Regions from separate parts of the Microbacterium sp. BWT-B31 genome, predicted to be linked through region 1. Evidence: riboswitches for the same ligand, from Rfam matches in the RefSeq annotation. Region 1 holds a riboswitch; the other holds the start of a gene.
What was found. A riboswitch is a leader RNA that binds a small molecule or an ion and turns the genes downstream of it on or off. The one in region 1 is predicted to bind thiamine pyrophosphate.

Region 1 (15,414 bases):
GGGCGGCGACCGAGGCCCGCTCCCTCTTCGCCCGGCTCACCGGTGGATCGCCCGACGGCGTCTGGTCGGCGCCCGGGCGCGCCAACCTCATCGGCGAGCACACCGACTACAACGACGGCTTCGTGCTGCCGTTCGCGATCGATCGCCGCACGTATGCGGCTGCCGGCATACGAGCGGATGCCCGCATCCGCGTCGCCTCGACCTTCGACGATGCCGTGGTCGAGGTGGGCCTCGACGAGCTCGACGCGCTGTTCCCCGACGAACGCGGCGCTGTGCCGGAGTGGGCGCGGTACCCGCTCGGGGTCGCATGGGCGCTTCGCGGTGCGGCATCTCGAGCATGTCCCGGTTTCACGCTGAACGAAGCCCTCCAGGGCGACGAATCGGGACACGGAACCGACAAACCGGGACAGGGGTGGATGACGACCGGCGTCGACCTCGCCATCGCGTCGGACGTGCCGGTCGGCGCCGGGCTGTCGTCGTCTGCCGCGATCGAGGGCGCCGTCGCATCCGCGCTCGACGAACTGTGGGACCTCGGCCTCGACCGCGTCGCTCTCGCGCAGGCGGGCCGTCGCGCCGAGAACGAGGCCGTCGGCACCCCCACGGGAATCATGGACCAGCTGGCGGCGATGCTCGGCCGCGCCGACGCCGCGGTCTTCCTAGACTGCCGCTCGCTCGACGCCGAGCCGGTCGACCTCGGCTTCGCCGGCGCGCGGCTCGCGCTGCTGGTCATCGACACGCGGGTCGCCCACGCGCACTCCACGGGCGGCTATCGCGACCGCCGCGACGCGTGCGAGCGCGGTGCGCGGCTCCTAGGCGTCCCGGCGCTGCGCGACGTGTCGGTCGCCGACCTGCCGCGGGCCGCCGAGCTGATGGACGACGTGACCTTCCGCCGCGTCCGCCACGTCGTCACCGAGAACCAGCGCGTGCTCGACACGGTCGCCGCGCTCCACCGCGAGGGTCCGCGCGCGATCGGCGGGCTGATGCTGGCCAGCCACGCGTCGATGCGCGACGACTTCGAGATCTCGGTGCCCGAGCTCGACACCGCGGTCGAGGCATCCGTCGCCGCCGGCGCCCTCGGCGCCCGCATGACCGGCGGAGGCTTCGGCGGCGCCGCGATCGCGCTGGTCGATCACGACGAGGTCGAGAAGGTGACCGATGCCGTCACCGCCGCCTTCGCCGCGGCCCGCTTCGTCGCCCCGCACTGCTTCGTGGTCACCCCGTCCGAGGGCGCCCGCCGAGAGGCCTGACCGCCCGGGCCGGAGCCGACGCGACGCGCGCGGTCATGCGCCGCAGGCTCACGCGGTTCAGGAGGTCGGGCCGATCCTGGCGTCCGGATGCCGCGCGCTCGACCCGGATCAGCCGTTCGGGTTCGTCGCCGCCCCGTCGAGCCACAGCAGGTTCGACGGATCGGAGTGGGCCGTGCCGGTTCCGACGTGCTTGTCGCTGATCTGCGGGCCCTTGGTGATGACGTGGACCATCGCCATCGCGTGCCCGCGCCCCAGCCCGTAGTCGGCGGCGAGCCATTCGATGATCGGCGTCGCCTTCGTTCTCTCGTCGAAACCCTTCTCGTGGGCGATGTCGATGAGCTGGCGAGGGGTCAGCCCGGTCTTCTTCTCGACCGCGTCGAGATAGGCCTGAAACGTCATGTGTTCATGATGCACGAGATCGGCCCGGCTCAGCAGGCGGCGAAGAATGCCAGCTCGTGGGCGCTCGACGACTCGAACGCGCGGAGCATCCGCGACCTCATCGCCGGTTCGGCGATCGCGGCCGCCTCGGCGACGTGCGCGACCGCCTCGTCCGTGGCGCGCTCGAACGCCGGGTCCGCATAGGTCGCCAGCCACGACGCGTACGGGTGCGACGCATCGGTGGCGCAGTCTCCGAACTCTCCCGACCGAAGGCGCCGCCCGAGGTCGGCGTAGAGCCAGAAGCACGGCAGGATCGCGGCGATGAGCACTGCGTACTCGCCGGTGAAGGCGGCCGCCTTGAGGTGATCGAGATAGGCCGTGGTGGCCGCCGTCGGGTCGGCGGCGAAGGTCGCCGGACCGAGGCCGAGCTCGGGAGTGAGCCACGAGGCGTGCAGCTCGAGTTCGCCCGCGATGGCGCCGTGCGCCGAGTTCGCCCAGAACGCCTGTTCCGACGAGGTCGGCGCCAGCCGCGCCGCCTCGGCGAGCACGCGCGCGTATTCGCGCAGGTAGAGGGCGTCTTGGCTCAGGTAGAACAGGAAACGGTCGCGGTCGAGGGTGCCGTCGGCGAGCGCGGCGATGAACGGCAAGTCGTCGATGCCGGAACGGATGCCGCCGATCCGCGCCCACCAGTCGTCGGCGACCTGCGCCGCCGACGGCCGGGTCTCGAGTCCGCCGCGGGCCCAGAGCCCGGCGAAATGGCTGATCGGCCCGTGCCCGCGACCCACCCGCAGTTCGGCGCCGGCCCGCAGAGATTCGCGCAGCCACGACCGCACCTCGGCCACAGCGCGCGCGGGCTCGGCGCCGCGGGCGAGGACGGTCGCCAGTGCGGACGAGAGCGAGCAGCCGGTGCCGTGGGTGTTGCCCGTGACGATGCGGGTGCCGGCGAACTCGTCTCGCGTGCCCCGCGCCGCGTCTATGAGCGCGTCCGGCGCTTCTTCGCCGGCGAGGTGCCCGCCCTTGACGAGCACCGCCGCCCCCGTGGCCGAGGACAGTTCCTCCCCGGCGGCGAGCGCGTCGGCCCAGTCGGCGATCGGGCGCCCGGTCAGCATCGCGAGCTCCGCGAGGTTCGGGGTGACCACGTGCGCCCGGGCGAGCAGGTCTCGCAGCGCGCCTTCCGCGTCGGCGTCGAGCAGGCGGTCGCCGCTCGTGGAGACCATCACGGGGTCCACCACGACGACCCCCGGCCGCGTGGTGTCGAGCCAGTCGACCACCGTGCGGATGACGTCGGCGCTCGCGAGCATCCCGGTCTTCACGGCGTCGATCGTGATGTCGTCTGACACGGCGTCGAGCTGCTCGCGCAGAAACCCGACCGGCGGCACGTGCACCGCCCGCACGCCCTGCGTGTTCTGCGCGGTGAGCGCCGTGACGACCGCCATGCCGTAGCCGCCGTTGGCGGCGATCGACTTGAGGTCGGCCTGCACACCGGCACCACCGGAGGGGTCGCTTCCGGCGATGCTCAGCACGCGCGGTGCGACCCCCGCGCGCCAGCGGCGCGCGAACTCCGCGGCGGTCGCCCCCGGGTCGTCGGCGGCGCAGATCGCCGAGACGACCGCCACGCCCGCCGCTCCCGCGTCGCGGAGCCGCTCCACGTCGTCGATGCCGATGCCGCCGATCGCGACGCACGGAAGTGCCGTGGTCGCGACGAGGTCGCGGAATCCGTCCACGCCCAGCGCCGGCGGGTGATCGGGCTTGGTGCGCGTGGGGCGGATCACGCCGACGCCGAGATAGTCGACGGTTCCCGGCGCTAGGGCGCGCACCGCGTCGAGGTGCTCGGGGGTGTTCGCGGTGAGCCCGATGAGGGCGTCCGGGCCCAGCACGTCGCGGGCGTGCCGGGCCGATGCGTCGCCCTGGCCGAGATGCACGCCGTCCACGCGCGCACCGCGGGCCCGCGCCGCGACCGCGGCCTCCACGCGGTCGTCGACGACGAGCAGCGCGCGACCCTCGATCACCCGCGACAGCGCGATCAGCTGCTCGACGGTCGCGGCATCGGTCGCCTTCTTGTCGCGCAGCTGCACGACCCGCACACCGCCGTCGACGGCGCGACGGACCGTGTCGATGACACCGCGCGCGCCGCACAGCGCCGGGTCCGTCACGAGGTAGACCGACAGGTCGGCGATCACCGCGCGCCGCCTTCGACCTGCGCGGCGGCGGGAAGATCCCCCGGCGCGAGCGCGTCCAGCGCGTCCAGCAGCGCGACCGCGAACCCTCCTGGCCCGCTCGTGTGCGCCGCGGCGCGCTCGGCGGCGATCTCGTAGACCAGGCTGGCCGCCGCCACGGCCTCGAGCGCGCCGTCGCCCGTCGTGCGGGCAGTGCCGAGAAACGCCGCCATCACCGCGCCGAGCGCGCAGCCGCCGCCCGTGACGCGGGTCAGGAGCGGGGTTCCGTTGGCGATGCGATACGCGCGCTCGCCGTCGGTGACGAGGTCGACCGGCCCCGAGACGGCGACGACGCTGCCGTGGCGGCGCGCGATCAGCGCCGCGGCGTCGGCGGCGGCATCCGTGCTGTCGATGGCGTCGACCCCGCGCCCGCCGGAGCCGAGCCCCGCGAGGGCGAGGATCTCTGACGCGTTGCCGCGGACTGCGGTCGGGCGGCGCTGCACGAGCGCTCGGGCGAGCTCGGTGCGAACCGGCAGCGCGCCGATCGCGACCGGGTCCAGCACCCATGGTGTGCCCGCCTCGGCCGCCCCGGCGGCCGCCTCGAGGCTTGCTGCCCGCTGCTCGGGCGTGGGGGTGCCGAGGTTCACGAGCAGGCCGGATGCCACGCCGGCGAACTCCCTCGCCTCGCCGACGATGTCCACCATCGCCGGGGCCGCCCCGAGGGCGAGCAGCACGTTCGCGGTGAACCCGGTCACGACCGAGTTCGTGATGCAGTGCGTGAGCGGTGGCGCCGCACGCAGCGCGCCGAGCAGATCGGCCGCGGAGGCGGCGAGAGTGGAGTCGGAATCCGGGCGCAGACCATGGGCCATTGCGACATCCCTTCGCTAGTACGAACTAGATCAGGTTCGACGGGTGTGCTCTCAGGCGCTCGCGCGCCACCCCGTGTCACTGCCTCGCAGTCTATCGACCTGTCAGAGCGTGAGCGGATGCTCCGCCTCGGTCTGACCTGCAGCCAGTCGCCGCGCGGGGATGTCGACGAGCGTCAGCGCGAGACCGGCCGCCGCCCAGATGCCCAGCAGCGCCCACTGGAAGCTCGAGTCGGCGCCGGGGAAGTACGACAGGTTGCGCAGGAGCGTCGCGGCGGCCCCCGGCGGAAGCCACTGGCCGAAGGCGCCCCACGGCGCGGGGATGAACTCGACGGGCACGGCCGTCGCCGACAGGGGGTTCGCGACGAGCATCGTGAAGGCGGCGCCGACCCCGACGCCGGCGGGGCCGATGAGTCCCGCGAGCCCCGTGATGGTGCTCGAGATGGCGGCGATCGCGAGGGCGATCGCGGCGGCGTTGAGCCAGTAGCCGCCCTGGAGCGCGCCGTAGAGGCCCTGCAGGATGCCCGCGAGCACGACGCCGGCGACGGGCGCGTAGATGAGCACGCCGACCACACGGCGCAGGCCCCCGCCCTTGACGGTGAGGGTCAGGATGACGCCGCCCAGGATTCCGCCGAGGACCATCGGGAACATCGCCGCGGTGAGGCCGGTGCCGCGCGGGTCGCCGCCTGCGAGCGGCACGAGGTCGGTCACCTCGACGGTGACGGTCGGGATCGTGAGGGGGGCGGATGCCTCGGGCGCGGGCGCCTGCGGCGCCTGGCCGCTCAGCGCCGCCTGCACCGCGGCCTGGATCTTGTCGGCGACCGTCTGCTGCAGCTGCGCGAGGCTCTCTTCGATCGTCGCGTGGATCTGCGCGTCGATCTGCTGCTGGAGCCCGGTGGCTATGCCCTGGAGCATCTGTGCCACGGCGGGGCTCGCGGCCGACGCGGTCAGCACCTCGGGCGACTGCGTCTGCTCGGCGGGGAGCACGACGGCCCCGTACACCTCGCGGTGCTCGATGGCGGTGACCGCGGCATCCCGATCGTCGTACTCGGTGAGCGCGATCGCGCCTTCTGACTGCTCGTCGATCGCTTCGGAGACCTGCTCGATCTGCTCGGCGGAGCCGACGATGCCGATCGGCAGGTCGCGCGGGTCGGCGGTGACCGCCGGCCACGAGAAGGCCAGCAGCACGACGCCGACGATGAGCGAGACGCCGACCGCGATGATCGGAAGCCGCCACCACGGCGTGCGCTCGAGACTCTGGGAGGTTGCCATGGGATCGATCCTCTACCAAAAACGAATGTTCGTTCTGTATTCTGAACCTGCCCGTTAGGCTTGTCAAACAGGGGGACGTGATGCCGAAGATCAGCGAAGCGCGGCGCGTCGAGCGCCGCTCCGAGATCATGGACGCCGCGCTGCGGTGCTTTCTGCGCACGGGCTACAACGGCACCTCGATGGCCGACATCATCGCCGAATCGGGACTCTCGGCCGGCGCGATCTATTCGTACTTTCCGGGCAAGCAGCAGCTCGTGCGGGCCGTCGCCGAACGCATCCTCGACGCGCGACGCACCGAGCTCGAGGCCGCGAGCGCCCAGCGGGCCCTGTCGCCGGCGGGCGTCGTGCGCGTGCTCGCCCAGGGCGTGCGCGCCAACGCGCCGCTGCCGGTGCTGCTGCAGGTGTGGGGCGAGGCGACGGTCGACCCCGAGCTGCGCGCCGCGGTGCAGTCCGTCCTCCTGCACATGCGCGCGACCATCGCAGGGGTGCTCGGCCGGTGGGCCGAGGGTCATGCCGACGAGCTGCCGCTGCCTGCGGCCGAGTGGGCCGCCGTCGCCGCGCCCGTCGTCATGGGCATGATCCCGAGCTTCCTGCTGCAGAGCGTGCTCGTCGACGGATTCGACGACGAGGCGTTCCTGCGCGGCGTCGACCTCGTGCTGCCGTCGCACCCGTAGCCGGCGAACCCGGACCCGGACGGCCTATTCGTCCTCGTCCTCGGTCTCGGCCTTGCCGCGCAGCACGACGAGCGGGTCGGGCCTGCGCGCGACGGAGCGGTCCTTGTCGGGGTAGTCGAACCTGCTCAAGAAGTGGCGCATCGCGTTCAGGCGTGCGCGCTTCTTGTCGTTGGAGCGCACGACCGTCCAGGGCGCGTAGTTCTTGTCGGTGCGGCGGAACATCTCCTCCTTTGCCGCGGTGTACTCCTCCCACCGCCCGAGCGACTCGAGGTCCATCGGCGACAGCTTCCAGCGGCGCACCGGGTCGAGCTGGCGGATCGCGAAGCGCGTGCGCTGCTCTTTGCGGGTGACCGAGAACCAGAACTTGGTGAGCGAGATGCCCGACTCGACGAGCATCTTCTCGAAGACCGGAGCCTGGGCCATGAAGCTCTCGTACTCGGCATCCGTGCAGAAGCCCATCACGCGCTCGACGTTCGCGCGGTTGTACCACGACCGGTCGAACAGCACGATCTCACCCGCGGTCGGCAGGTGCTGCACGTACCGCTGGAAGTACCACTGCCCCTGCTCGCGATCACTCGGCTTCGCGAGGGCGACCACGCGCGAGGTGCGCGGGTTCATGTGCTGGGTGAAGCGCTTGATCGTGCCGCCTTTGCCCGCGGCGTCGCGCCCCTCAAACACGATCACGACCCGCTGCCCGGTGTCTTCGACCCAGTACTGCAGCTTCAGCAGCTCGACCTGCAGCCGGTACTTCTCGTACTCGTACTCCTCCCGCTCCATGCGGGTGTCGTACGGATACCCCTCGCGCCACGTGAAGACGGGGTTGCCCTGCGGGTCGATCAGATCGGGGTCGGCGGTGTGACCGTCGGCGACGCTGTACCCCTTCTGCCGCAGGTCCTCGATGAACTCCCGCAGCGACTGCGGGTCCGGTGCGGTTGCCACACCTGCAGGCTAGCGCGACCCGGCTCCGCGCGGAGGGCCGGTCATCCGTTGTTCACGAGCCTCGTATGCTGTCAATCACGAGTCGATGAGGCGAAGGAGCGCTCCGGATGGCATCCCGCAGTCCACTCCCGGTGGACCCGATCGCCGAGGCTCGCCGCCAGTGGATCGCGCACGGCTGGGCCGACGCCGCCGAGGGTGTCTCGGTGGTCACCTCGATCATGCGCGCGCACCAGCTCGTGCTCGCCGAGGTCGACGAGGCGCTGCGCCCCCACGGGCTCAGCTTCGCGCGCTACGAGATGCTGCGGCTGCTCGCCTTCACCCGCGAGGGACGGATGCCTATGGCCAGCGCCACCGCGAGGCTGCAGGTGCACGCGGCCAGCGTCACCAACGTGGTGCGGCGCCTCGAGGCCGACGGGCTGCTGCGGCGCGAGCCGCATCCGCACGACGGACGGGCTGCGATGCTGGAGCTCACCGACGCCGGACGCAGGCTCACCGAGGACGCGACCGCCACGCTCAACGAGACCGTGTTCTCGCGCGTCGACCTCGACGCGGACGAGCTCACGGCGCTGGTCGGGGCGATCGCCCGCATGCGCGAACGGGCGGGGGACTTCCGCCCCCCACGGCCCACGCCCGACCCCCTGTGATCCCTTAAGCGCGTCAGCCGGCGTCGGCGCTGCCGGCGCGGATCGTGTCGATGATGCCCGAGAAGTCGCGCCCGGCGCCGTCGCCGTCGGCGTAGTCGGCGTAGATCGTGCGGGCGTGCAGGCCCAGCTGCGCGTCGACCCCGGTGAGCGCGATCGCCTGGGCTGCGAGGCCGAGGTCTTTGGCCATGAGCGCGCCGGCGAACCCGGGCCGGTAGTCGTTGTTCGCGGGGCTCGTGGGCACCGGCCCCGGCACCGGACAGTTGGTGGTGAGCGCCCAGCACTGGCCTGAGGCGTTGGACGCCACGTCGAACAGCGCCTGGTGCGACAGACCGAGCCGTTCGCCGAGCACGAAGGCCTCGGCGACGGCGATCTGCGACACGGCGAGGATCATGTTGTTGCACACCTTCGCGGCCTGGCCCAGGCCCGCTCCGCCGCAGTGCACGATGCGCCGACCCATCGCCTCGAGGATGGGCCGCGCCGCCTCGAACGCGGCCTCGCCGCCGCCGACCATGAAGGCGAGGGTGGCGTTCTCGGCCCCGACGACACCACCCGACACCGGCGCGTCGAGCGCACGGTGTCCGGCCTCGGTCGCGAGGGCCCCCGCCGCGCGCGCGTCGTCGACGGCGATCGTCGACGAGTCGATGAAGAGCGTTCCGGGGCGGGCTGCGGCCAGAAGGCCCGGGTTGTCGCGGGCGCCGCGATAGGCCGCCAGCACGTGATGGCCGGCGGGGAGCATCGTGATGACGGCATCCGCCTCGGCGACCGCCGCAGCCGCGCTCTGGGCGATGTGGACGCCGGTCGCCGCCGCGGCCTCGCACAGTTCGGGAACGAGGTCGAAGCCCCGCACGTCGTGGCCGGCCTTCACGAGGTTGGCCGCCATCGGAGCGCCCATGTGCCCGAGTCCGATGAATGCGATCGTCGTCATGCGTTCCTCCCCGACGAGTGGGCCGCCAGCACGCCGCGGCCCACGATGAGCTTCATGATCTCGTTCGCGCCCTCGAGGATCTGGTGCACACGCAGGTCGCGCACCACGCGCTCGATGCCGGACTCGTGCAGGTACCCGTACCCGCCGTGCAGCTGCAGCGCCGTGTTGGCGACCTGGAACGAGGCATCCGTCGCAAACCTCTTCGCCATCGCGCAGGCGACCGCGGCATCGGGCGCCCGCTCATCGATCGCCTCGGCGGCGCGCTGGAGCAGCGCGCGGGCGGCCTGCAGTTCGGTCTCGGCGTCGGCGAGGGCGAACACGACGGACTGGTTCGCCGCGAGGGGCGCGCCGAACGCCTCGCGCTGCTGAACGTGGGCGGTCGCGCGGGCAAGCGCCCACTGGGCGCCGCCGACCGACACGGCGCCGATGTTCACGCGGCCTCCGTTGAGAGCCTTCATCGCGATGCCGAAGCCGTCGCCCTCGGCGCCGAGCCGGTTGCCCACCGGCACCCGCACGCCGTCGAGCACCACTTGACGTGTGGGCTGCGCGTTCCAGCCCATCTTGCGCTCGTTCGGGCCGAAGGACAGACCGGCAGTGCCCGCGGGAACGACGATCGCGCTGAGACCGGTCGGCCCCAGCTCGCCGGTGCGCGCCATCACGACGTACACGGCCGACGACCCCGCGCCCGAGATGAACTGCTTCACCCCGGTGATCACGTAGTCGTCGCCGTCGCGGCGCGCGCTCGTGGTGATCGCCGCGGCATCCGAGCCCGCTCCGGGCTCGGTCAGGCAGTAGCTGCCGAGGTCGGTCATCGCGCACAGCCCCGGCACCCACCGTGCGCGCTGGGCGTGGTCGCCGAAGGCGTCGATCATCCACACCACCATGTTGTGGATCGAGATATAGGCGGCGAGGGTCGTGTCGCCCTTCGCGAGCTCTTCGAAGATCGCCACGGCATCTCGCCGCGACAGCGCCGACCCGCCGTACTCCTCGGCCGCGTAGATGCCGCCGAGCCCGAGCTCGCCCGCCTGCCTGAGCGCGTCGATCGGGAACTGCTTGTCGGCGTCGCGCTGGTTCGCGAACGGCGCCAGCGCCGTCGCCGAGAAGTCACGGACCGCCTCGACCAGCGCGACCCGCTCGTCCAGTGTCGTGGTGTGCATGTCGGGACCGGCTTCCGCTCGTCGTCGAGGATTATTCTTGCTTCCAAGAAACTATTACCACATCAAACTAAATACTCAAGGGGCCGACGCTGCCCCTCCCCCGCCGCATCAGCCCCGGGGCAGCAGCCGCGCGAGACTCGCCCCGGCTTCGTGCAGCCACCGGGCGGGGTCTGCGAGAGAGGCCTCGGGCGAGCCGGCGAGGACGGTGAGCGACACGGATGCCGCGAACGCCGCGGTCGCGGCATCCGGCGCGATGCGCCCCGCCACCAGCGCAACCGCAACCCCGGCCTCGCGCGCCACCGCCGACACGAACGACGGCACCTTGCCGGCCGCCGACTGACCGTCGAACGACCCCTCGCCGGTGAGGACGACGTCGGCCGCTGCGACGGCGGCTTCGAGCGCGATGAGCTCCGCGACCTGGGGCGCGCCCGGCACGAGGCCCGCTCCCCACGCGTGCAGCGCGAACCCCGCACCGCCCGCGGCGCCGGACCCCGCCGTCGCAGGATCTGCCCCCACCAGCCGCGCGAACCGGGCGAGCGCGGCATCGGCCTCTTGCACCCCGTCGGCATCGAACCCCTTCTGCGGGCCGAACACGGCCGCGGCGCCCGCCGGGCCGACAAGCGGGTTCGTGACGTCGGTCAGCACGATGGCGCCGCCCGGCGGCACCGCGCGCAGCCCCGACAGGTCGACCCGCTCCAGATCGCGCAGCCCCCGCGCGCCCGGCGCGATCGGCGCCCCGTCGACGCCTGAGAACCCCGCCCCGAGAGCGCGGAGCAGCCCCGCGCCGCCGTCGGTCGACGCGCTCGACCCGATGCCGAGCACGAGCCGCGACACCCCGTGGTCGAGAGCGGCCACGATCGCCTGGCCGAAGCCGGTCGTGTCGGCATCCCACGGCAGGCGGCGCTCGCCGAGCAGCTCGATGCCCGACGTCGAGGCGAGCTCGACGACAGCGGTGCCGGCGGGCGCGTCGGCCGAGGCGGGCAGCAGCAGCCAGTCCGCCTCGACGGGAGCGGCGTCCGGGCCGGTGACGGTGACCGGCATGCGCCGGGAGCCGGGAACGGATGCCGCGAACGCCGCGACCGTGCCCTCGCCGCCGTCCGCCATCGGCCGCAGCACGACCACGGCATCCGGTTCGACCGAACGCCAGCCCGCCGCGAGCGCCTCCGCCGCAGCCGCGGCCCCGATCGACCCCTTGAAGCTGTCGGGGGCGATGACGACCCGCCGCGCTCCGATGCCGCCCCGCGTCCCGCGTGTCGTGTCCACCCTGGAGATCCTAGGGCGGCGGCCTTCGCCGGTCGCCGCCTCAGATGCCCTGCGCGAGGCGGTGGTACGCCTGATTCCATCGCAGCTCGCGCTGGAAGTCGCGCACGGTCGTCGCCTCGTCGATGACGACGAGCTCGGTCCTGGCGATCTCGGCGAAGTCGCGGAACACCTCGATGCCGACCGCGGTCGTCATGACGGTGTGGTGCGCGGCGCCGGCGGCCAGCCAGCACGCGGCGCTGGTCGCGAAATCGGGCGCCGGCTTCCAGATCGCGCGGCCCACCGGGAGGTTGGGCAGATCGGGCGCCTCGACGTTCTCGACGACGTTGGCCACGAGGCGGAACCGGTCGCGCATGTCGCTCATCGCGACCACGAGCGCGGGGCCGGGGTCGGCGGTGAAGACCAGGCGCACCGGGTCGTCCTTGCCGCCGATGCCGAGCGGGTGGATCTCGAGGCGCGGCCTGGCCGTCGTCAGGGACGGGGCGACCTCGAGCATGTGCGCGCCGAGGATCTTCTCGTCGCCTGCGACGAGGTCGTAGGTGTAGTCCTCCATGAGCGAGGCCCCGCCCGGCAGGCCCGCGCCCATGACGTTCGCGATGCGCACGAGGATCGCCGTCTTCCAGTCGCCCTCGGCGCCGAAGCCGTAGCCCTCGGCCATGAGGCGCTGCACCGCGAGGCCCGGCAGTTGCTTCAGCGTGCCGAGGTCCTCGAACGAGGTCGTGAAGGCGCCGAAGCCGCCCTCCTCGAGGAACGACCGGAGTCCGACCTCGATCGCCGCGCCGTCGCGCAGCGACTGGTGGCGCTCGGCGCCGGGAAGGAGTACGTCTGCCACCTCGTACGAGTCGAGATAGACCTGCACGAGAGCATCGATCTCGGCATCCGTCGCCTTCTCGACGGCCTCGACGAGCTCGTTCACGCCCCACGTGTTCACCTGCACGCCGAAGCGCAGCTCGGCCTCGGTCTTGTCGCCCTCGGTGACCGCGACGTAGCGCATGTTGTCGCCGAAGCGCGCGAGCTTGAGCGTGCGGGCCGCTGCCCACCCGGCCGCCGCGCGCTGCCAGTCCTCGACCTGCTGCCGCACCACGGGGTTGGACACGTGGCCGACCACGGTCTTGCGCGCGACGCCGAGGCGCGTCTGGATGTACCCGAACTCGCGGTCGCCGTGCGCGGCCTGGTTCAGGTTCATGAAGTCGAAGTCGATGTCGGCCCACGGCAGCTCGACGTTGGCCTGCGTGTGCAGGTGCAGCAGCGGCTTCTGCAGCGCGTCCAGGCCCGCGATCCACATCTTCGCCGGGCTGAAGGTGTGCATCCACGCGATCACGCCGATGACGTCGTCGCGCGCGTTGGCCTCGAGGGCGAGGCGGCGGATGCTGTCCGAGTCGGTCAGCACGGGCTTCCACACGACCTTCACCGGCAGCCCCGCAAGTCCCGCCGCGACGCCCTGCGACTGCTGGGCGACCTGACGCAGGGTCTCGTCGCCGTACAGCGACTGGCTGCCGGTGACGAACCAGACCTCGTATGCGTCGAGGGAGGTGGACAGTGCGGTGCGGGTCATTGCGGGTCCTTCGTCATTGAGGTTCACCGTGTCCCGATTTCGGCTGCTAGAGCGGCCTCTAGCGGCGAAAATCAGGGCACGAAGGCGAGAAAAGGGGACATGGGTCAGAGGGCGGCCACTGCGGCGGACTCTACGGCGAGGCCGGCGCGGTAGCGGTCGAGGTAGGCGGCGAAGCCCGCGACGTCGGCGGGGTCGGGGTCCTGGACATCGAACCCGGCACCGTCGAAGACGCGCTCGCGCAGGTACGTGTCAAGGTCGGGGGTGACGGATGCCGCACCCGCAGAGGCTTCGGCGGTGAACGCGGCGAGCACCGCGATCCCCCACGCGCCGCCTTCCGACGCGGTCGCCGCGACAGCGACGGGCGCTCCGAGGGCTCCGGCGAGGAAGCGCTGGGCGACCCCCGCCGTCCGGAAGATCCCCCCGTGCGCGAACATCCGGTCGAGGGCCACGCCTTCGGCGCCGAGCACGTCCATGCCGAGCGCGAGCGTCCCGAACACGCCGTACAGCTGCGCGCGCATGAAGTTCGCGAGCGTCAGGCGGCTGTCCGGCGTGCGGACGACGAGCGGGCGCCCCTCGGCGAGCCCGGCGATGGGTTCGCCGGCCAGGTGGTTGTAGGCCAGCAGCCCCGCGGCATCCGGCTCGCCCTCGAGCGCCTCACGGAAGAGCGCGCCGTACACGGCATCGGAGTCGAGGTCGGCGCCGGCGACGGCGACGAAGCGGCCGAACAGGCCCGCCCACGCGGCGAGCTCGCTCGCGCCGTTGTTGCAGTGCACCATCGCGACCGGGTCGCCCGCGGGCGTGGTCACGAGGTCGAGCTCTGCGTGGGTGGCCGTGAGCGCGCCCTCGAGCACGACCATCGCGAAGATGCTGGTGCCCGCGCTGACATTGCCGGTGCGCGGGGCGACCGAGCAGGTCGCGACCATGCCGGTGCCGGCATCGCCCTCGGGCGGGCAGAACCGGATGCCGGGGCGCAGCGCGCCGGTCGGGTCGAGCAGGGCCGCACCGGCGGTGGTGAGCACTCCGGCGTCGTCCCCCGCGACGAGGATCTCGGGCAGCAGCGCCTCGAGCGACAGACCCGGCGCCCGCTCGGCGACGAGCTCGTCGAACCGGGCGACCAGGCGGGCGTCGTAGCCGCGGGTGGCGGCGTCGATCGGGAACATTCCGGAGGCGTCGCCCACGCCGAGCACGCGGCGACCCGTGAGCCGCTCGTGCACGTGGCCGGCGAGGGTCGTGAAATGGCGGATGGCGGGCACGTGCGCCTCGCCGTCGAGGATCGCCTGGTACAGGTGCGCGATCGACCAGCGCAGCGGGATGTTCACGCCGAACAGCTCGCTGAGCTCGGCCGATGCCGCGCCCGTCGACGTGTTGCGCCACGTGCGGAACGGCACGAGCAGCTCGCCCGCCTCGTCGAACGCGAGGTAGCCGTGCATCATCGCCGAGACGCCGATCGCGCCGAACGTCGTGGGCGCTTCGCCGTGCCGGTCACGGGCGTCGGCGACGAGCGCCGCGTAGGCCGCTTGGACTCCGGACCACACCGCCTCCAGCGAGTAGGTCCACGTGCGGTCCGCGAACTCGTTCTCCCACTCGTGGCTTCCGACGGCGAGGACCGTCTGCGGGTCGTCGCGGTCGACGAGGCACGCCTTGATGCGGGTCGAGCCGAGCTCGATGCCCAGGGCCGTGCGCCCCTCGCGGATCGCGGATGCCGCGGCATCCGTCTGGCTCATCGCTCGTCCTCCTGGTCGCGACGGTCATCGGAGGACTGCCCGTACACGTTCTGGTACCGGTTGAAGAGGTGGTCGATGCGGTCCTGCGGGATCGGGATCAGCGGCCCCGCCTCGCGCGCGATGTGCACGGTGCGTGCGGCGTCCTCGCACATGACCGCCGCCTTCACCGCGTCCTTCGCCGACACCCCGATCGTGAACGGACCGTGGTTGCGCATGAGCACCGCGCGCGAGCGGTGCCCGCGCAGCGTCTCGACGATGCCGCGGCCGATCGAGTCGTCGCCGATCACCGCGAACGGGCCGATGGGGATCGGGCCGCCGAACTCGTCAGCCATGCCGGTGATCACGCACGGGATCTCTTCGCCCCGCGCCGCCCACGCCACCGCGTAGGTGGAATGGGTGTGCACGACGCCGCCCACCTCGGGCATGTTCCGGTACACGTACGCATGAGCGGCGGTGTCGCTCGACGGGCTGCGCTCGCTGCCGGGCGTGCCGGCGATCACCCGACCGTCGAGATCGCACAGGATCATGTTCTCGGGCGCGAGGTCGTCGTACGACACCCCGGACGGCTTGATGACGAACAGGTCGGCCCCCGGCACGCGTCCCGAGACATTCCCGCC
Region 2 (15,414 bases), on a different contig from region 1:
TCCTCGTACGCGCCGAGGAACGTGCGCAGCCACGCGGGCGACTGCAGGGCCACGCCCGGGGGCAGCGTCTCGGGCTTGTGGGCGGCGTCGCTGAACAGCAGCAGCGCGATGTCGCCGGTGCTCGGGTCGCGGTAGGTCCAGACCTCGCCCGCGTCGAGCGGGTTGTCGCGCGGCCCGGGGCGCAGCAGCGGCACGACCGTCGGTCCGTGCCGCAGCGCGAACGCGACGGCCGCCATGTCCTGCGTCTGGAGCGCATCGGCAAGCTGCGTGTTGCGGAACTCGAGAGGCTGCGCCGCACTGCGCTTGCCGCGCTTCTTGCCCGATGCCATCCGTCCAGCGTAGCCCGCCCGGCCGCGCGTGCCCCGCGTGACGGCCCCGCCGACGGGTGCTCGTCAGGAAAGGAAGAACTGCTTCGGCTGCATCGACGTGAACCCGCCGATCTCGACGGTGAGGCGGTAGGTCGCCCCGCCGTCGCCCGCCTGCTGACGCTCCGTCGAGTCGCACATCGCAACCGACGAGCGGGTGCGGTCCCACGCGAGCGGAGCCGCGCTCGACACGGTCTGCCCGGCTTTGAGAGTCACGATCATGTCGCTCGAGGTCGTCTGGCAGTCCGTCGACCGCCACCATGTGTCGTCGCCGCTCGAGATCGTGAACGACTGGGTCGCCGTGCCCACGTTGATCGCGCAGTCGGCGCTGCTCTTGTTGGTGAGGGTGATCGACAGCTGCGGGTTCTGCCCGGGATCGTAGGTCTCGGCGTCGGTGACGGCCTGCACCGTGATGTCGTCGTTGTGGCACGATCCGACCGTGGGCGTCGCCGACGGCGACCCCGCCGCGGGGTCGGTCGCTGCGGGGTCGCCGTCGGAATCCGCAGGATCGGCGGCCGGAGACTGCTCGGGCACCGCGTTGGAATCGGGCACCGGGATCGTCGGCGCCGGGCCGGCGACCGTCTGCGAGTCCGGGTTCTGCGGGCCCCCGGCATCCGCCTGGCCCGCCCAACCGCTCCACGGCTGCGTGATCAGCAGCCAGACGGCCGCGACGACCACCAGGATGCCGAGCACGACCACCAGTCGTCGGCGCCGGTACACCGCGGGTGAGTGCCGTCGCCTTCTCACCGTGCCGCTCATACGATCAGGGTAGGTCGGTGTCACGGCGGCACCGGGATGGCGCGCCCGACACGGCGGGACGGCTACAGCACCTTGAGCATGCGGGTGTTGCCGAGCGTGTTCGGCTTCACGTGCGCGAGGTCGAGGAACTCCGCGATGCCCTCGTCGGGGCTGCGCACGAGCTGCGAGTACACATCGGAGTCGACGACGGCCTCGCCGATCGGCGAGTACCCGCGGCGCGTGAAGAAGTCGACCTCGAACGTGAGGCAGAACAGGCGTGTGAGCCCCAGCTCGCGGGCGTTCGCCTCGAGCCGCTCGACGATCGCCCGGCCGACGCCGTGGTGCAGCCAGTCGTCGGTGACGATGAGGGTGCGCACCTCGCCCAGGTCGTCCCACATGACGTGCAGCGCGCCGCAGCCGATCAGCCGCCCGTGCTCGTCCTCGGCGACGACGAACTGCTGGGTCGCCTCGAACAGCACCACCAGATCTTTGCCGAGCAGGATGCGCCGCTGCACGTACGGCTCGAGCATCGACTGGATGCCCCGCACGTCGGCGGTGCGCGCGGCTCGCACGGTGTACTGCATCACCCGTTCAGCTTATTCCTCCGTCCCGGCGCCGATCACGCGGGGCCGTGGTCGCTGGGGCCGTCGATGCGGGGGCCGCTGTGCCGCGCCGGAGGCTGCTGTCACGACGGTTCAGCCGAGAAATCCGCGAAGCAGCGCCTCGGAGCCCGCCAGGTGCTCGAGGATCGCCTTGACCGCGGCATCCGGTCTGCCGCCTGTGATCGCCCGCACGAGCCGCTCGTGCTGCGCGTTCGCGTGCTCGATGTTGCGCGGCAGCACGGGGAAGGTGTCGAGCCAGCCGTTCACGCGCGCCCGGTTGTCGGCCACGAGAGGCACGAGCGAGGGAATGCCGGAGAGCTCTGCGATCGCCAGGTGCAGGCGCGTGTCGTGCCGCCGGTAGTCGGCCGCTGATGCCGTGCGTGTCGCCTCATGCCGCTCCCACAGCTCGGCCCTCGCGGCGTCGTCGAGCGCGCGGCCCGCCGCGGCGCGCGCCGTGCCTGCCTCGAGCACGCGACGCAGGCCCAGCACGTCATCAAGCTCGCGAGGGTCGACGTCTTCCGGAGGAGTGGACGGAAGCGGATCGGCCACGAACGTGCCGCCGCCGCGGCCCCGTCGCCGCACCAGGAAGCCGGTGTCGGCCAGTTCGCGGATCGCCTCGCGCACGGTGTCACGGCTCACCTCGTAGCGGGCGGCGAGTTCGCGTTCGGCAGGCAGCGACTCCCCCGGCCCGACCACGCCGAGGCGGATCGTCTGCACGATGCGCGCGGTGGTGTCCTCGAGGGCGTTCGCCTCGCGGACGGGCCGATAGACGACCCGCCCCACCTCGCGCTGCCGCGCCTCGGTCATGCCGCACCCATCGTCGGGGAATCGATCGGGACGGGAGACCCGATCGGCAGGGCTTGTGTCGCCTCCACGCCGATCCGGCCCGACGCTCTCACCGCGAGCCGGTCATGAGGCGACTTCGACGAGCATGTCAGATTTGTTCGCCGCGCGCCTGCGACACCGGCCGGTGCGCCGCCGCGAAGACGGATGCCTCGGCCACGAGCCGGTCGAACAGGCTCTTGTCGTCGGTGTTCTCCTCGGGGTGCCACTGCACCCCCACGAGGTACCCGTCGCCGTCCGACTCGATGGCCTGCACGAGTCCGTCATCGGTGTGCGCGGTGGCCACGAGCCCCGCGCCGAGCCGGTCGATCCCCTGGTGGTGGTAGCTGTGCACCGCGAGCGGTCCGGGGCCGACCATGCCTGCGAGCACCGAGCCCGGGGCGACGTCGACCGTGTTCTGGGCGAACACGCCCCCGCCGATCTGGTAGCGCTCGGTGCCGAGCGCCTCGGGCAGGTGCTGGTGCAGTGTGCCGCCGCGCGCCACGTTCACCAGCTGCAACCCCCGGCAGATCGCGAGCACCGGCATCTGTCGCCGCTGCGCCTCGCGCAGGAGCGCCAGTTCCCACGCGTCGCGGTCGGGGCGGGCGGGGTCGGTGAGCGGATGCCTCGCAGCGCCGTACAGCGCAGGGTCGATGTCGAGGCCCCCGGTGAGGATGAGTCCGTCGAGGCCGTCCAGGACGGCACCTGCCGCGTCGTGGCTCGCGGGCTGCGGCGGCAGCAGCACCGCGATGCCGCCGACGGCGGTCACCGAGGCGAAGTACTGCTGCGGCAGGAACGCGGCCTGCACATCCCACACCCCCTGCTGCGTGCGCTCGAGGTAGGTCGTGAGCCCGACCACGGGGCGGCGCACCGCGGATGCCTCATCGGCGGCGACGGGGAGCGTGGCGGTCTGCGCCATGGGGGCCTCCTGGGAGCGATCCCTCTGTCCAAAGGTAGACAGAACCTACCTTTACACGTCATCCTTCTCTTGAAGACTTCAGCGTCTTCACCAACAGCCCCTGAGCTGGGGAGCACGGACGACGATCCGGGGGGACCGCCTCGTCCGTTCGGGGCGCGACGAGGAGCGGATGCGGGGGCATCCGCTCCTCGCATGCGCGACGCCGGGCGTGAGCCGGGCACTGTGCGACGAGCAGACGCAGCAGAGCGGATGCCGCAGGTCACGGCATCCGCTCTGCTGTATGGGCGTTACGCGCCGGCCGCGAGGTCGGGCGTCGCAGTCAGCTCGGCGTGCGTGTTGATGCCGACCGACACCTTCTCGCCGCGCGGGCCGCTCTCGAACGTGAACTGCCCGTTGTCGACGTCGACCTTCACGTGGTCGCCGGGGTTGAGCTCGCCGTGCAGGATGCGCTCGCTGAGGCGATCCTCGACCTCGCGCTGCATCGCACGACGCAGCGGCCGGGCGCCGAGCGCCGGGTCGAAGCCGATCTCGATCAGCTTCTCTTTCGCGATCTGCGACAGCTCGACGGTCATGTCGCGGTCCAGCAGACGCTCGGCGAGGCGCTTGGTGAACAGATCCACGATCTGCACCAGCTCCTCCTTCGTGAGCTGCGGGAACACGATGATGTCGTCGACGCGGTTGAGGAACTCGGGCTTGAAGTGGCGCTTGAGCTCTTCGTCGACCTTGCCCTTCATGCGGTCGTAGGTCGTCTGCGTGTTGCCTTCGACCTGGAAGCCGACGGGGCCACCGGCGATCGCGGCAGAACCGAGGTTGGTCGTCATGATGATCACGGTGTTCTTGAAGTCGATCACGCGACCCTGACCATCGGTCAGGCGACCCTCTTCGAGGATCTGCAGGAGCGAGTTGAAGATATCGGGGTGCGCCTTCTCGATCTCGTCGAAGAGCACCACCGAGAACGGCTTGCGGCGCACCTTCTCGGTGAGCTGGCCGCCCTCTTCGAACCCGACGAACCCGGGAGGGGCACCGAACAGGCGCGAGACGGTGTGCTTCTCGCCGAACTCCGACATGTCGAGCGAGATCAGTGCGGCCTCGTCGTCGAACAGGAACTCCGCGAGGGCCTTCGCGAGCTCGGTCTTTCCGACGCCGGTGGGCCCGGCGAAGATGAACGAGCCCGACGGGCGCTTGGGGTCCTTGAGACCGGCGCGCTGGCGGCGGATCGTCTTCGACAGGGCGGCGATCGCCTCCTCCTGGCCGATGACGCGCTGGTGCAGCGCCTTCTCCATGAAGACCAGGCGGCTGGATTCCTCTTCGGTGAGCTTGAACACCGGGATGCCGGTGGCCTGGGCGAGCACCTCGGCGATCAGGCCCTCGTCGACCACCGCGTGGCTGGCGACATCACCCGAGCGCCACTGCTTCTCGAGGCGCAGGCGCTCGGCGAGGAGGGACTTCTCCTCGTCGCGCAGCGACGCCGCCTTCTCGAAGTCCTGCTCCTCGCTGGCGAGCTCCTTCTGCTCGCGCACACTGGCGATCTTCTCGTCGAACTCGCGCAGCTCGGGCGGGCTCGACAGGATCGACAGACGCAGACGGGCCCCGGCCTCGTCGATCAGGTCGATCGCCTTGTCGGGCAGGAACCGGTCCGAGATGTAGCGGTCGGCGAGGTTGGCCGCCGCGACGATCGCGCCGTCGGTGATCTGCACCTTGTGGTGCGCCTCGTAGCGGTCGCGCAGGCCCTTCAGGATGTTGATCGCGTGCGGGAGGCTGGGCTCGGCGACCTGGATCGGCTGGAAGCGGCGCTCGAGCGCGGCATCCTTCTCGAAGTGCTTGCGGTACTCGTCGAGGGTCGTCGCACCGATCGTCTGCAGCTCGCCGCGGGCCAGCAGCGGCTTGAGGATCGACGCGGCGTCGATCGCGCCCTCGGCGGCGCCGGCGCCCACGAGCGTGTGGATCTCGTCGATGAAGACGATGATGTCGCCGCGCGTGCGGATCTCTTTGGTGACCTTCTTCAGGCGCTCCTCAAAGTCGCCGCGGTAGCGGGAGCCGGCGATGAGCGAGCCGAGGTCGAGCGAGTAGAGCTGCTTGTCCTTCAGCGTCTCGGGCACGTCGTTCTTGACGATCGCCTGCGCGAGGCCCTCGACGACGGCGGTCTTGCCGACGCCGGGCTCGCCGATCAGCACCGGGTTGTTCTTGGAGCGGCGCGACAGGATCTGCATGACGCGCTCGATCTCTTTCTCGCGCCCGATGACCGGGTCGAGCTTGTTCTCGCGCGCGGCCTGCGTGAGGTTGCGGCCGAACTGGTCGAGCACCTGTGAGCCGCCCTGCGTGGTGCCCTGGGTCTGCTCGCCCGCACCCGACGCGACACCCGCGGGCTCTTTGCCCTGGTAGCCCGAGAGCAGCTGGATGACCTGCTGGCGCACCTTGTTGAGGTCGGCGCCGAGCTTGACGAGCACCTGCGCGGCGACGCCCTCGCCCTCGCGGATGAGGCCCAGCAGGATGTGCTCGGTGCCGATGTAGTTGTGGCCGAGCTGCAGCGCCTCGCGCAGCGAGAGCTCGAGCACCTTCTTGGCGCGCGGCGTGAACGGGATGTGCCCGGTCGGCTGCTGCTGACCCTGGCCGATGATGTCCTGCACCTGCTCGCGCACAGCGTCGAGCGAGATGCCGAGGGACTCCAGCGCCTTGGCGGCGACGCCTTCGCCCTCGTGGATGAGACCGAGCAGGATGTGCTCGGTGCCGATGTAGTTGTGGTTCAGCATCTTCGCCTCTTCCTGGGCGAGGACGACCACGCGACGGGCACGGTCCGTGAATCTCTCGAACATCGTCTTTCCTCCGAGGGCGTGAGGGGTCGGTTGACCTCCGAGCTGGCGCCTTACATCGAGGGTAGCCAGGCGGCGGATGCCTCACGCCGGTGTTCGCCGTGGGCTGATCGTGCACGAGGGGGTTGTGTCGGGGCATCCGCTTGTCTTATCGTTTTTCGATAACAACGAATATCGATAAGGAGTCGGGTGATGGAGCAGACCATGATCGCGCGAGCGGATCGAGTCACGATGAGGGTGATCGGCGCACTCGCGGCGGCGATGGCATGCGCGCTCGCGGCGGGTCAGCTCATCGCCGCGGCGACGTACGCGTGGGCGGATTCGGTCACTCTCTCGCTGCTCGCCGAGCAGCAACTGCCCGTCGAGCCCGGCCTCGGGGTGACGACCGCGAGCGTCGACACGGTCTCGGTGACGACGAGTGCCCTCAGCACCGGAGCGCGCTGGTCGCTCGCGGGCGGCGGGCTGCTGCTCGCCGCCACGGCGTTGCTGGTCGGCCTAGCCGTGGTCTGGCTCATGCTCGCGGCGGCGTCGGGCAGGCCGTTCCGGTCCCCGCTGTTCCGGGTCACACTGATCGCCGCGTTCGCACTCGTGCTCGGTCCCCTGCTCGCAACGGCACTGTCGGGCTTCGGCGCGATGCAGGCCGCGTTCGAGCTGAACGACGCCGTTGGCGGCATCCTCGTCCCCGGTTTCGGAGTGTCGCCGTGGGGCCTCACGATTCCCGTCGTCTCGTTGGGGCTCATCGCGCTCGCGTACCTCTTTCAGCGTATGCAGCGCCTGCAGCGCGACACAGAGGGCCTCGTGTGAGCCCGGCCGACGACGAGGGGCCGAGCGGCGTCCACTGCCGACTCGATGAGCTGCTGGCCGCGCGCGGCATGACCCTCACGCGCCTGTCCGAGCTCGTGGGTGTCTCGGTGGTGAACCTCTCGATCCTCAAGAACGACCGGGCCCGGGCGATCCGCTACTCGACGCTGTCGGCGATCTGCCGCGCGCTGGACTGCGAGATCGGCGACCTGCTGGTGCGGGCGGACTGAGGTCGCGGCATCCGTCGCCTGTGCGGTTCCATCCGGGGGCCGTTTCGTCTCGCTTCGCTCGCTCAACGACCGGCGTGCGGGTGCGCGAAACGAGGCGAAAACACGAAACGAGGACGGATGCTGCGCAAACGCCCTCGTTTCGTGAGACGCCCTCGTCTCGGACGCCGGCCTACAGGAAGATGTCGGGGAACAGCGCCTCGTCGGGCGTGCCGGGAACGGCGGCGTAGCGCGAGAAGTCGGTGACGCCGGCGTCGCGCAGCACGTCCTCGACGATGAGGGTCTGCCCGGTGTATTCGCGCGACGGCTTCAGCAAGACCTCGTACGCGGCATCCGCGTAGATCTCGGGCGTGCGGCTGACCTTCATCATGCGGTCGCCGCCGAGCGCGAACTGCACCGCCGCGGTTGCGATCGTCGTCGCCGGCCACAGCGTGTTCGCCGCGATGCCGGCCTCGGCGAACTCCGCTGCGAGGCCGAGGGTCGCCATCGTCATGCCGTACTTCGCGAGGGTGTACCCGGTGTGCGCGCCGAGCCACTTCGGCGTCAGGTTGAGGGGCGGCGACAGCGACAGGATGTGCGGGTTCGGGGCATCCTTCAGCACCGGCACCGCCGCACGCGAGAGCATGAACGTGCCGCGCACGTTGACGTCCTGCATGAGGTCGTACTTCTTCACGGCGAGGTCGAGCGAGCCCGACAGGTCGATCACCGACGCGTTGTTGACGACGATGTCGATGCCGCCGAACTCGCCCTGCGTCTTGAGCACCGCCTCGGTGACGTCGTCGTCGTTGCGCACGTCGCCGACGATGCCCAGCGCCTGGCCGCCGGCCGCGCGGATCGCCTCGGCGGCGGAGTGCACGGTGCCCTCGAGCTTGGGGTGGGGGGTGTCGGTCTTGGCCAGCAGCGCGATGTTGGCGCCGTCGCGCGCGGCCCGCAGGGCGATCGCGAGGCCGATGCCGCGGCTGCCGCCCGACATCAGGATGGTCTTTCCGGCGAGCGTTGCGTCGGTCATTTCGGTGTCCTTTCGGGTGTTCCCCGGTGTGTCGAGATCGTGGTTTCTCGCCGAGACCGCACGTTGTGCGCGTCGATGACGGGGTTGCTCGGCGAGAACGCGGTCGCTCGACGGAGTGTCGGGCGGGTCAGGAGCGGGAACGAGAAGCGGAGGCGGCGGCGAACGCCGCGATGCGCGCCTGGGCGTCGGGGGTGTCGAAGGCCGCCCCGATCGACCGGCCCTCTTCCGAGAGCTGCTCGGCGAACGTACGGGTCGGCTGGGAGCGCACCAGGCGCTTGGCCTGCCCGTACGCGCTGTACGCGCCGGCGAGCCAGAACCGCGCAACCTGCTCGGCGCGCGCCCGCACCCGCGTGGGGATGTCGGCGGGGTTCTCGGCCGACACGACCTCGGCCACGAGCCCCCAGTCGAGCGCCTCCTCGGCGCTCAGCAGGCGGTCCTGCAGCACGAGCTGCAGCGCACGGCGCTCGCCGACGGCGCGGGCCAGCTGCGCCGACACCGACAGGTCGGGCGTGAGCCCGATGTTCGCGTACAGACTGCCGATGCGCGAGTCCGCTCCGATGATCGCGTAGTCGCTGGTCATCAGGATGCCGAGCCCGCCGCCGGCCGTCGTGCCCTGCGCGGCCGCCACGACGGGGATCGACGACTCGGTGAGCGCCCGGATGCCGGTGTTGATGACCTCGGCCAGCGCGTGGATGTCGGCGCCGCTGGCGATGCCGCCCGCGGCCATCGCCTGAACGTCGCCGCCGGCGCAGAACGAGCGGCCCGCCGCGTCGAGCAGGATCGCGCCGACGTCGTCGCGCGAGGTCGCCTCGACGGTCACGCGCCGCCAGGCGACGGCGAGCCCCTGGTCGAAGGCGTTCAGCCGGCCGGGGCGGTTCAGCGTGATCCGCGCGAGGCCGTCGTCGACCTGGAACAGGATCGGCTCGACCTCGCCGGGGGCGCCTGCGGTGTCCATATGCTCTCCTTCGAACTCGGAAATCGCATCCCACCCTACGCGGTACTGAGTTTCACCGATACGTCGGTGTCGGGCGGGGGCGGGGCATCCGTCGCACTGCCAGGCTAGCGATCCGGCTGCCGCCTCGGGCGGTGCCGCTGCTGCGGATTCGTGCGACTGCGGCGCACCGATGCAGCGCAGTCGCACGAAAGTGCCGCACGAGGCAGAAGCACGACGGATGCCTCGACCCGCGCCGGCCCGCGGGCCAGACTGAACCCGTGGACCTGCGTCTCAAGCGCGTGTACGACCCGCCTGCGCCGGGCGACGGGTTTCGCGTGCTGGTCGACCGGCTGTGGCCGCGCGGGCTGTCGAAGCAGCGCGCGGCGGTCGATGTGTGGGCGAAGGATGCCGCGCCCTCGACCGAGCTGCGCAAGGCCTTCCACCACGGCGGGATGACGTGGGACGCCTTCGCCGACGCCTACCGCGCCGAGCTCGCGGGTCCGGCGGCGGGCGCCGTCCGGGCGCTCCGCGACGCGGTGTCGGGGCATCCGGTCGTCACGCTGCTGTATGCCGTGGCCGACCCCGATCGCAACCACGCGCTGATCCTGCGCGAAGCGCTCGAGGGCCGGTAGCCGCAAGAGAGCGGATGCCTCACCCCGGCCCGAGGATGAAGTTCCAGGCGCCCGCGGCCACCGCCGCACCCACCGCGATCAGCGCGATCGCGAGCCCGAGCGCCATGAGCGCCCACTCGCGCCCGCCGAACCGGGACTCGCGCGCCCAGGTCCGCGCACCGGGGGCGCCGAACCCGCGAGCCTCCATCGCGGTCGCGAGCTTCGACCCGCGCCGGATCGACAGCACCAGCAGCGCGAACGCCATGCCGAAGAAGCGGCGCAGGCGTCCGCGGTCGGCCACGCCCCGCGCGCGGCGCGCCAGTTCGAGCGCGCGCCAGTCGTCGAGGAAGAGCCCCACCATGCGCAGCCCCGCGAGCGCGCCCATCACGAACCGCGCGGGCAGCTTCAGCACCTGGCCGAGACCGTCGGCGAGGTCGGTCGGGTCGACCGTGACGAACAGCACGACCGACGGCAGCGCGATCGCCAGCACCCGGAAGAACGTCGCGACCGACAGCTCGAGCGACCCCTCGCTCACGCGCACCACGAACCACTCCAACAGCACGACGCCCGACGCCTCGCCGTACAGCGCGATCGTGAGGGCGGTGAGCGGGGCGGCGATCCACACCGGCCACGTGCGCGCCCAGAACTCGCGCCAGGTCAGCCCCGCGAACGGGAACAGCACGAGTTCGAGCGCCAGCGCGACGGCGGCCGAGACGATGTCGAGCGTGAGCACGAGCGGCAGGGCGACGAGGGCGGATGCCCCGAGCTTGGCGACCGGGTTGATGCGGGCGACCGCGCCGGTGCGCGCGCGGGTGTCGAGCAGGGTCATGCGGACGCCTCCGCCGGGCGCCGTGGCCCCGAACCGCGAAGAACAGACGCCGGGGTCATGCCGCAGCCTCCAGGCTGAAGCGACGGGCGTGGAGCGCGTCGACCACGGCGTCGTCGTGGGTGATGACCACGATCGCGGAGCGCCCCGAGCCCGCCGCATCCGTCCCGTCGCGCAGGCGCGCCAGCAGCGCCACGAGCTCGGCCCAGGTGCGGGCGTCCTGACCGAACGTGGGCTCGTCGAGGACGAGCACGCGCGGGCGCGTCGCCAGCGCCGCGGCGACTGTCAGCCGGCGCTTCTCGCCGCCCGAGAGGGTGTATGGGTTCGCTGCGGCCAGGTGCGCCAGGCGCAGCCGTTCGAGCAGCTCGTCGACGCGGGCGGCGGTCTCGCCGGGGGTGAGGCCGAGCGCGCGCGGGCCCACCTCGAGCTCACCGCGCACCGTGGTGGACAGCAGCTGATGCTCGGGCTCCTGGAAGACGGTGCCGATGCGAGTCAGCAGCTCGCGCGACGGCCACTCGATCGGCGCGCCGCGCACGCCCCGCGCCAGTCCGGGCGCCGCCCAGACCCGCCCGGCGTGCGGGGGCAGGAGTCCCGCGAGGGTGAGGCCGAGGGTCGACTTGCCCGCGCCGTTGGGTCCGGTGATCGCCGTGACGGCGCCTTCCGGCACGTCGAGCGACAGCCCCGAGGCGACCGGCACTGCGCGCACGCGCGCGACCGAGAGCCCGTGCGCCGCCAGCAGCGCCTCGCCGGGCGCCGACGGCGGCGGCGCGGGAACGGCGGGAGGGATGCCCGGAACCCACGTGCCGAGCGCGGCGAGTTCGGCCCCGCGCTCGCCCAGCACACGGGCGGGCGGCCCGTCGGCGATCACGCCGCCGCCGCCGAGCACGATCACGCGGTCCACGAGCGGCAGCCACACGTCGACCCGGTGCTCGACGACCACGAGGGTCGCGCCGGTCGCCTCGAGCACGCGCGTGACGGATGCCCGCACCTCGCCGACCCCCGCCGGATCGAGGTTCGCCGTCGGCTCGTCCAGCAGCACCAGCCCCGGGCGCATCGCCAGCACACCGGCGAGCGCGAGCCGCTGCTTCTGCCCGCCCGAGAGCGCCTTGGTCGGCCGGTCGAGCGGCAGGTCGAGCCCGACCGCGTCGAGGGCCTCTCCCACCCGGCGCCAGATCTCGTCGCGCGCGACGCCGAGGTTCTCGCAGCCGAACGCCACGTCGTCGCCCACGCGCGCGAGGATCACCTGCGAGTCGGGGTCCTGCAGCACCAGTCCCGCGCGGCCGTGCGCGAGCGGGGCGGCGACCCCGTCGACCAGGAGCACTCCCGACGACTCGCCCTCGTCCTGGCCGCCGAGCACGCCGGCGATGCCGTGCAGCAGTGTCGACTTGCCCGCGCCCGAGGCGCCGAGCAGCAGCACGCGTTCTCCGGGGTCGATGCGGAAGGAGGCATCCGTCACCGCCCACGCGTGCCGCCCGGCGTGCCGCCAGCCCCACCCGCGCGCCTCGACGGCTGCCGGCCGCAGCGAGGCACTCATCGGATCAGACGCGTCCGCGCGCTTCGCGACCCGACGCGAAGCGGTCGAGCGCGCCGGTCTTGGCAAGCCCCCGGGCGAGCAGCCACGACAGCCCGCCCGCGATCACGGCGCCCGAGAGCACGGTGCTGATCAGGTACACGGTCGTGAAGGCGGCGTCGGCCCCGACGTACCAGAGGATCATGTTGTTGATCCCGCCCGCGAGCGCCGCTCCGGCACCGGCGAGCACCGCGACCGGCAGCGACCACTTCTTGTAGAAGAAGATCAGGAACACGATCTCGGCGCCGAGGCCCTGCACGATGCCGGCCTCGATCGTGAGGAACCCGCCCCACTGGTTGCCGACGAGCGCCGACACGACGGCGGCGAGCACCTCGGTGTAGATCGCGGCACCGGGCTTGCGGATGATCAGCGCACCCAGCACCCCGGCGAACAGCCACGGTCCGTCGAGCAGGCCCTGAAGGCCCGGCAGCAGCGGCTCGAGCAGGGCCTTCGGGCCGAGGTAGCCGATGTTCCAAGCCAGGAAGATGAGGCCGGATGCGACGCCGATGACGCTGGCGACGACGATGTCGACGATGCGCCACCGAAGGCGGTGGACGGTGCCCGAGGCGGCGTCGGAGACGGACGTGGACGTGTGCATGAATGCTCCTCCCTGCGCTGGCATGATCCAGATCAGGTTCGACGGTCGAAGCGTGGTTTCGCTTCCTCTCAGCCCGGTGCACCGGACTCCCGTGGTTGTCGCGACGAGTATAGCCCGCGCGCAAGGTAAATTATCCGGATGACCCTCGCCGATCCGCCCCCCTCCCGCCGCGCACTGCGCGCGGCGCGCATGGACCAGGCGGAGACATCCACGGGTCGGCGCGATCCGGCGCCCGCTTCGCCCGAGACCCCGCTGATCGACCGGGTTCCGAGTGCGGCGCCCCTCGCCCCGGCGAACGATGCGGCGCCTGCGGCCTCCCCCGTTCCCGCGGCGCCGCCCTCCGCGTTCCCGCCCATCGCCCCACCCCCCTCAGCCGAACCTTCCGCACCCTCTGCCGTCCGCACCGAAGAGCCGAAGCCGGCACCGGAACGCTCCGACGCCAGCGGGTTCAAGCGCCTGTTCGGGCGCAGCGTCGAGCCGGAGTGGACGCCGGGGCCCAAGCGCAGCGATCCGGCGCGCGGGGTCGCCGCCGGCGTCGGCTCGCCGCTCGCCGCCGGGGCGAAGGGCGCCCCGGCGGGGCGCAGCACTGCGGTCCCCGACGAGTCCGGGCCGCTCAACCTCGAGTCGCTGTTCGCGCCCACCGGCCCGCTCGACGTGGTCGCCTCCCCCGCACAGCCGGATGCCGCCCCCGCAGCACCGGTCGCCCCCGCGTGGATCGCCTCGGCGTCGGCCGCACCGGCACCCGTCCTCCCCGCCCCGGCATCGCCCGAGACCCCCGCGGGAGCGACCCCGGTGCCGCCCGACTCCGGTCCGCTGACGCTGTCGGCCCTGTTCGGTCCCACCGGACCGGTCGACGTGATCGGGTCGCCTGAGAAGCCCGATGCCTCGCCCGCACCCGCTCCGATCGCACCGGCGCCCGCCGACAAGCCCGCCCTTCCCCCCGAGTCGGGGCCGCTGACGCTGTCGGCGCTGTTCGGCCCGGTCGACGCCGTCGAGGCGTCGGACGCGGCCCAGCCGGGCTACGCGCGCTCGAGCGGGCCGTCGGCCGAGGCATCCGTCTTCTCGTTCACCGCCTCTGCGGCGCCCGTCGCGCCGCCCACCCCAGAGGCCGTCGCCGCGTCCCTGCCGCTCCCCGACCCGGGCCCGCTCACGCCGGTCGAGAAAGAGCCGGATTCGGTGACCACGACCGCGGCCCCGGCCGTGACCGCCGCGGCCAGCGGCATCGCCCTGGCGTGGGTCGACGAGAGCACGATCACCGCTCGCCCGCGCACGAGCACCTACCTCACCGCCGCCGCGAGCCCGTACGTGCCGGTCGAGAACGAGTTGCTCGCGCGCCCCCCGCGCCGTTCGCCGCTGCGCCCGGGCGTGCTCATCCCGACCGCGGCCGCGCTCGCACTCGTCGGCGCGTACGCCGCGACGACACTGATGTGGCCCCTGAACGCGGTGCAGCCGAAGGTCGAGAGCCTGCAGGCCCAGCCCATCGCCGCGGCCCCCGCGGCCATGCCGTGGCCGGGGGTCGGAGCCGCTGCGGTCGACGTGCACGGCATCGACGGCAGCGTCGCCTCCAGCGGCGACATGCTGCAGATGGCGAGCATCACGAAGATCGTCACCGCCCTGCTCGTGCTGGAGGAGCTGCCCCTCGCCCCCGGCGAGCAGGGGCCCTCGTACCGCTTCTCGTACTCGGATCGCTACGACTACTGGGACTATCTCGATGGCGGCGAGTCGGCGCTCGACGTCCCGGTGGACGAGAGCCTCACCGAGTACCAGATGCTGCAGGGCATGCTCATCGGCTCGGCGAACAACTACGCCGACCGCCTCGCCTACAGCATCTGGCCCTCGAACCGGGTGTATGCGGACGCGGCGAACTCGTGGCTGGCGGCGCACGGCGTCTCGGGCATCTCGATCGTCGAGCCCACGGGTATCGACAGCGGCAACATGGCCACGCCCGAGGCTTTGCTCGTCCTCGCCGAGAAAGCGCTCGCCAACCCCGTCATCGCCGAGATCGTCGCGACGCCGGCGGTCGACCTGCCGGGCGCGGGACACGTCGAGAACACCAACGGCCTGCTGGCTGATCCGGGCGTGATCGGGATCAAGACGGGCACGCTCGACAGCTGGAACCTGCTGTCGGCCAAGAACCTCACCATCGGCCAGACCACGGTGCGGGTGACGGCGTCGGTGCTCGGTCAGCCCGACAACGACTCCCGTCTCGCGGTGTCACGCGCCCTCTACGCCCAGCTCGAGGCCGAGCTGCAGCCGAAGCCGTCGGTGACCACCGGAACGACCGCGGGTCTTGTCAAGACCAAGTGGGGCGAGCCTGTCCAGGTCGTAACGGATGCCGACGCGAACGTCATCCTGTGGAACGGCGGCACCGGCACGGTGACCACGGACTTCTCGCTCGGCGACGCGCGCACGAAGGGCGACAAGGTCGGAACCCTGACCGTCGCCGGTCCCCTCGACTCGGCGACGGTCGAGGTGAGCCTCACCGCCGACATCGAGGGGCCGAGCCCCTGGTGGCGCCTCACCCATCCGCTCGATCTGTTCGGGCTCACGGGCGACTGACCGCGCAGCCGCCTCAGAACGGC

Region 2: it holds a riboswitch for thiamine pyrophosphate, as region 1 does, so the genes downstream of both, AB1K54_RS15385 (ECF transporter S component) here and thiM (hydroxyethylthiazole kinase) in region 1, are expected to answer to the same signal.

The regions. Positions count from the first base shown of each region.
Region 1 covers NZ_JBFECU010000001.1:72,074-87,487, reverse strand. The annotation lists gene galK (galactokinase) at 1-1,247, shown strand, start outside; gene AB1K54_RS00420 (DUF4287 domain-containing protein) at 1,356-1,646, opposite strand; gene AB1K54_RS00415 (bifunctional hydroxymethylpyrimidine kinase/phosphomethylpyrimidine kinase) at 1,676-3,805, opposite strand; gene thiM (hydroxyethylthiazole kinase) at 3,802-4,650, opposite strand; TPP riboswitch at 4,641-4,734, opposite strand; gene AB1K54_RS00405 (hypothetical protein) at 4,753-5,919, opposite strand; gene AB1K54_RS00400 (TetR/AcrR family transcriptional regulator) at 6,000-6,593, shown strand; gene ppk2 (polyphosphate kinase 2) at 6,618-7,532, opposite strand; gene AB1K54_RS00390 (MarR family winged helix-turn-helix transcriptional regulator) at 7,640-8,176, shown strand; gene mmsB (3-hydroxyisobutyrate dehydrogenase) at 8,190-9,101, opposite strand; gene AB1K54_RS00380 (acyl-CoA dehydrogenase family protein) at 9,098-10,258, opposite strand; gene AB1K54_RS00375 (glycerate kinase) at 10,367-11,521, opposite strand; gene araA (L-arabinose isomerase) at 11,562-13,073, opposite strand; gene AB1K54_RS00365 (xylulokinase) at 13,178-14,797, opposite strand; gene AB1K54_RS00360 (L-ribulose-5-phosphate 4-epimerase) at 14,794-15,414, opposite strand, start outside.
Region 2 covers NZ_JBFECU010000019.1:5,425-20,838, forward strand. The annotation lists gene AB1K54_RS15320 (dehydrogenase) at 1-329, opposite strand, end outside; gene AB1K54_RS15325 (hypothetical protein) at 393-1,124, opposite strand; gene AB1K54_RS15330 (amino-acid N-acetyltransferase) at 1,187-1,687, opposite strand; gene AB1K54_RS15335 (FadR/GntR family transcriptional regulator) at 1,799-2,512, opposite strand; gene AB1K54_RS15340 (gamma-glutamyl-gamma-aminobutyrate hydrolase family protein) at 2,640-3,446, opposite strand; gene AB1K54_RS15345 (ATP-dependent Clp protease ATP-binding subunit) at 3,734-6,259, opposite strand; gene AB1K54_RS15350 (hypothetical protein) at 6,449-7,060, shown strand; gene AB1K54_RS15355 (helix-turn-helix domain-containing protein) at 7,057-7,287, shown strand; gene AB1K54_RS15360 (SDR family oxidoreductase) at 7,457-8,293, opposite strand; gene AB1K54_RS15365 (enoyl-CoA hydratase/isomerase family protein) at 8,421-9,248, opposite strand; gene AB1K54_RS15370 (DUF488 domain-containing protein) at 9,506-9,859, shown strand; gene AB1K54_RS15375 (energy-coupling factor transporter transmembrane protein EcfT) at 9,879-10,667, opposite strand; gene AB1K54_RS15380 (ABC transporter ATP-binding protein) at 10,723-12,198, opposite strand; gene AB1K54_RS15385 (ECF transporter S component) at 12,203-12,832, opposite strand; TPP riboswitch at 12,825-12,935, opposite strand; gene AB1K54_RS15390 (D-alanyl-D-alanine carboxypeptidase family protein) at 12,971-15,391, shown strand; gene AB1K54_RS15395 (SLC13 family permease) at 15,405-15,414, opposite strand, start outside.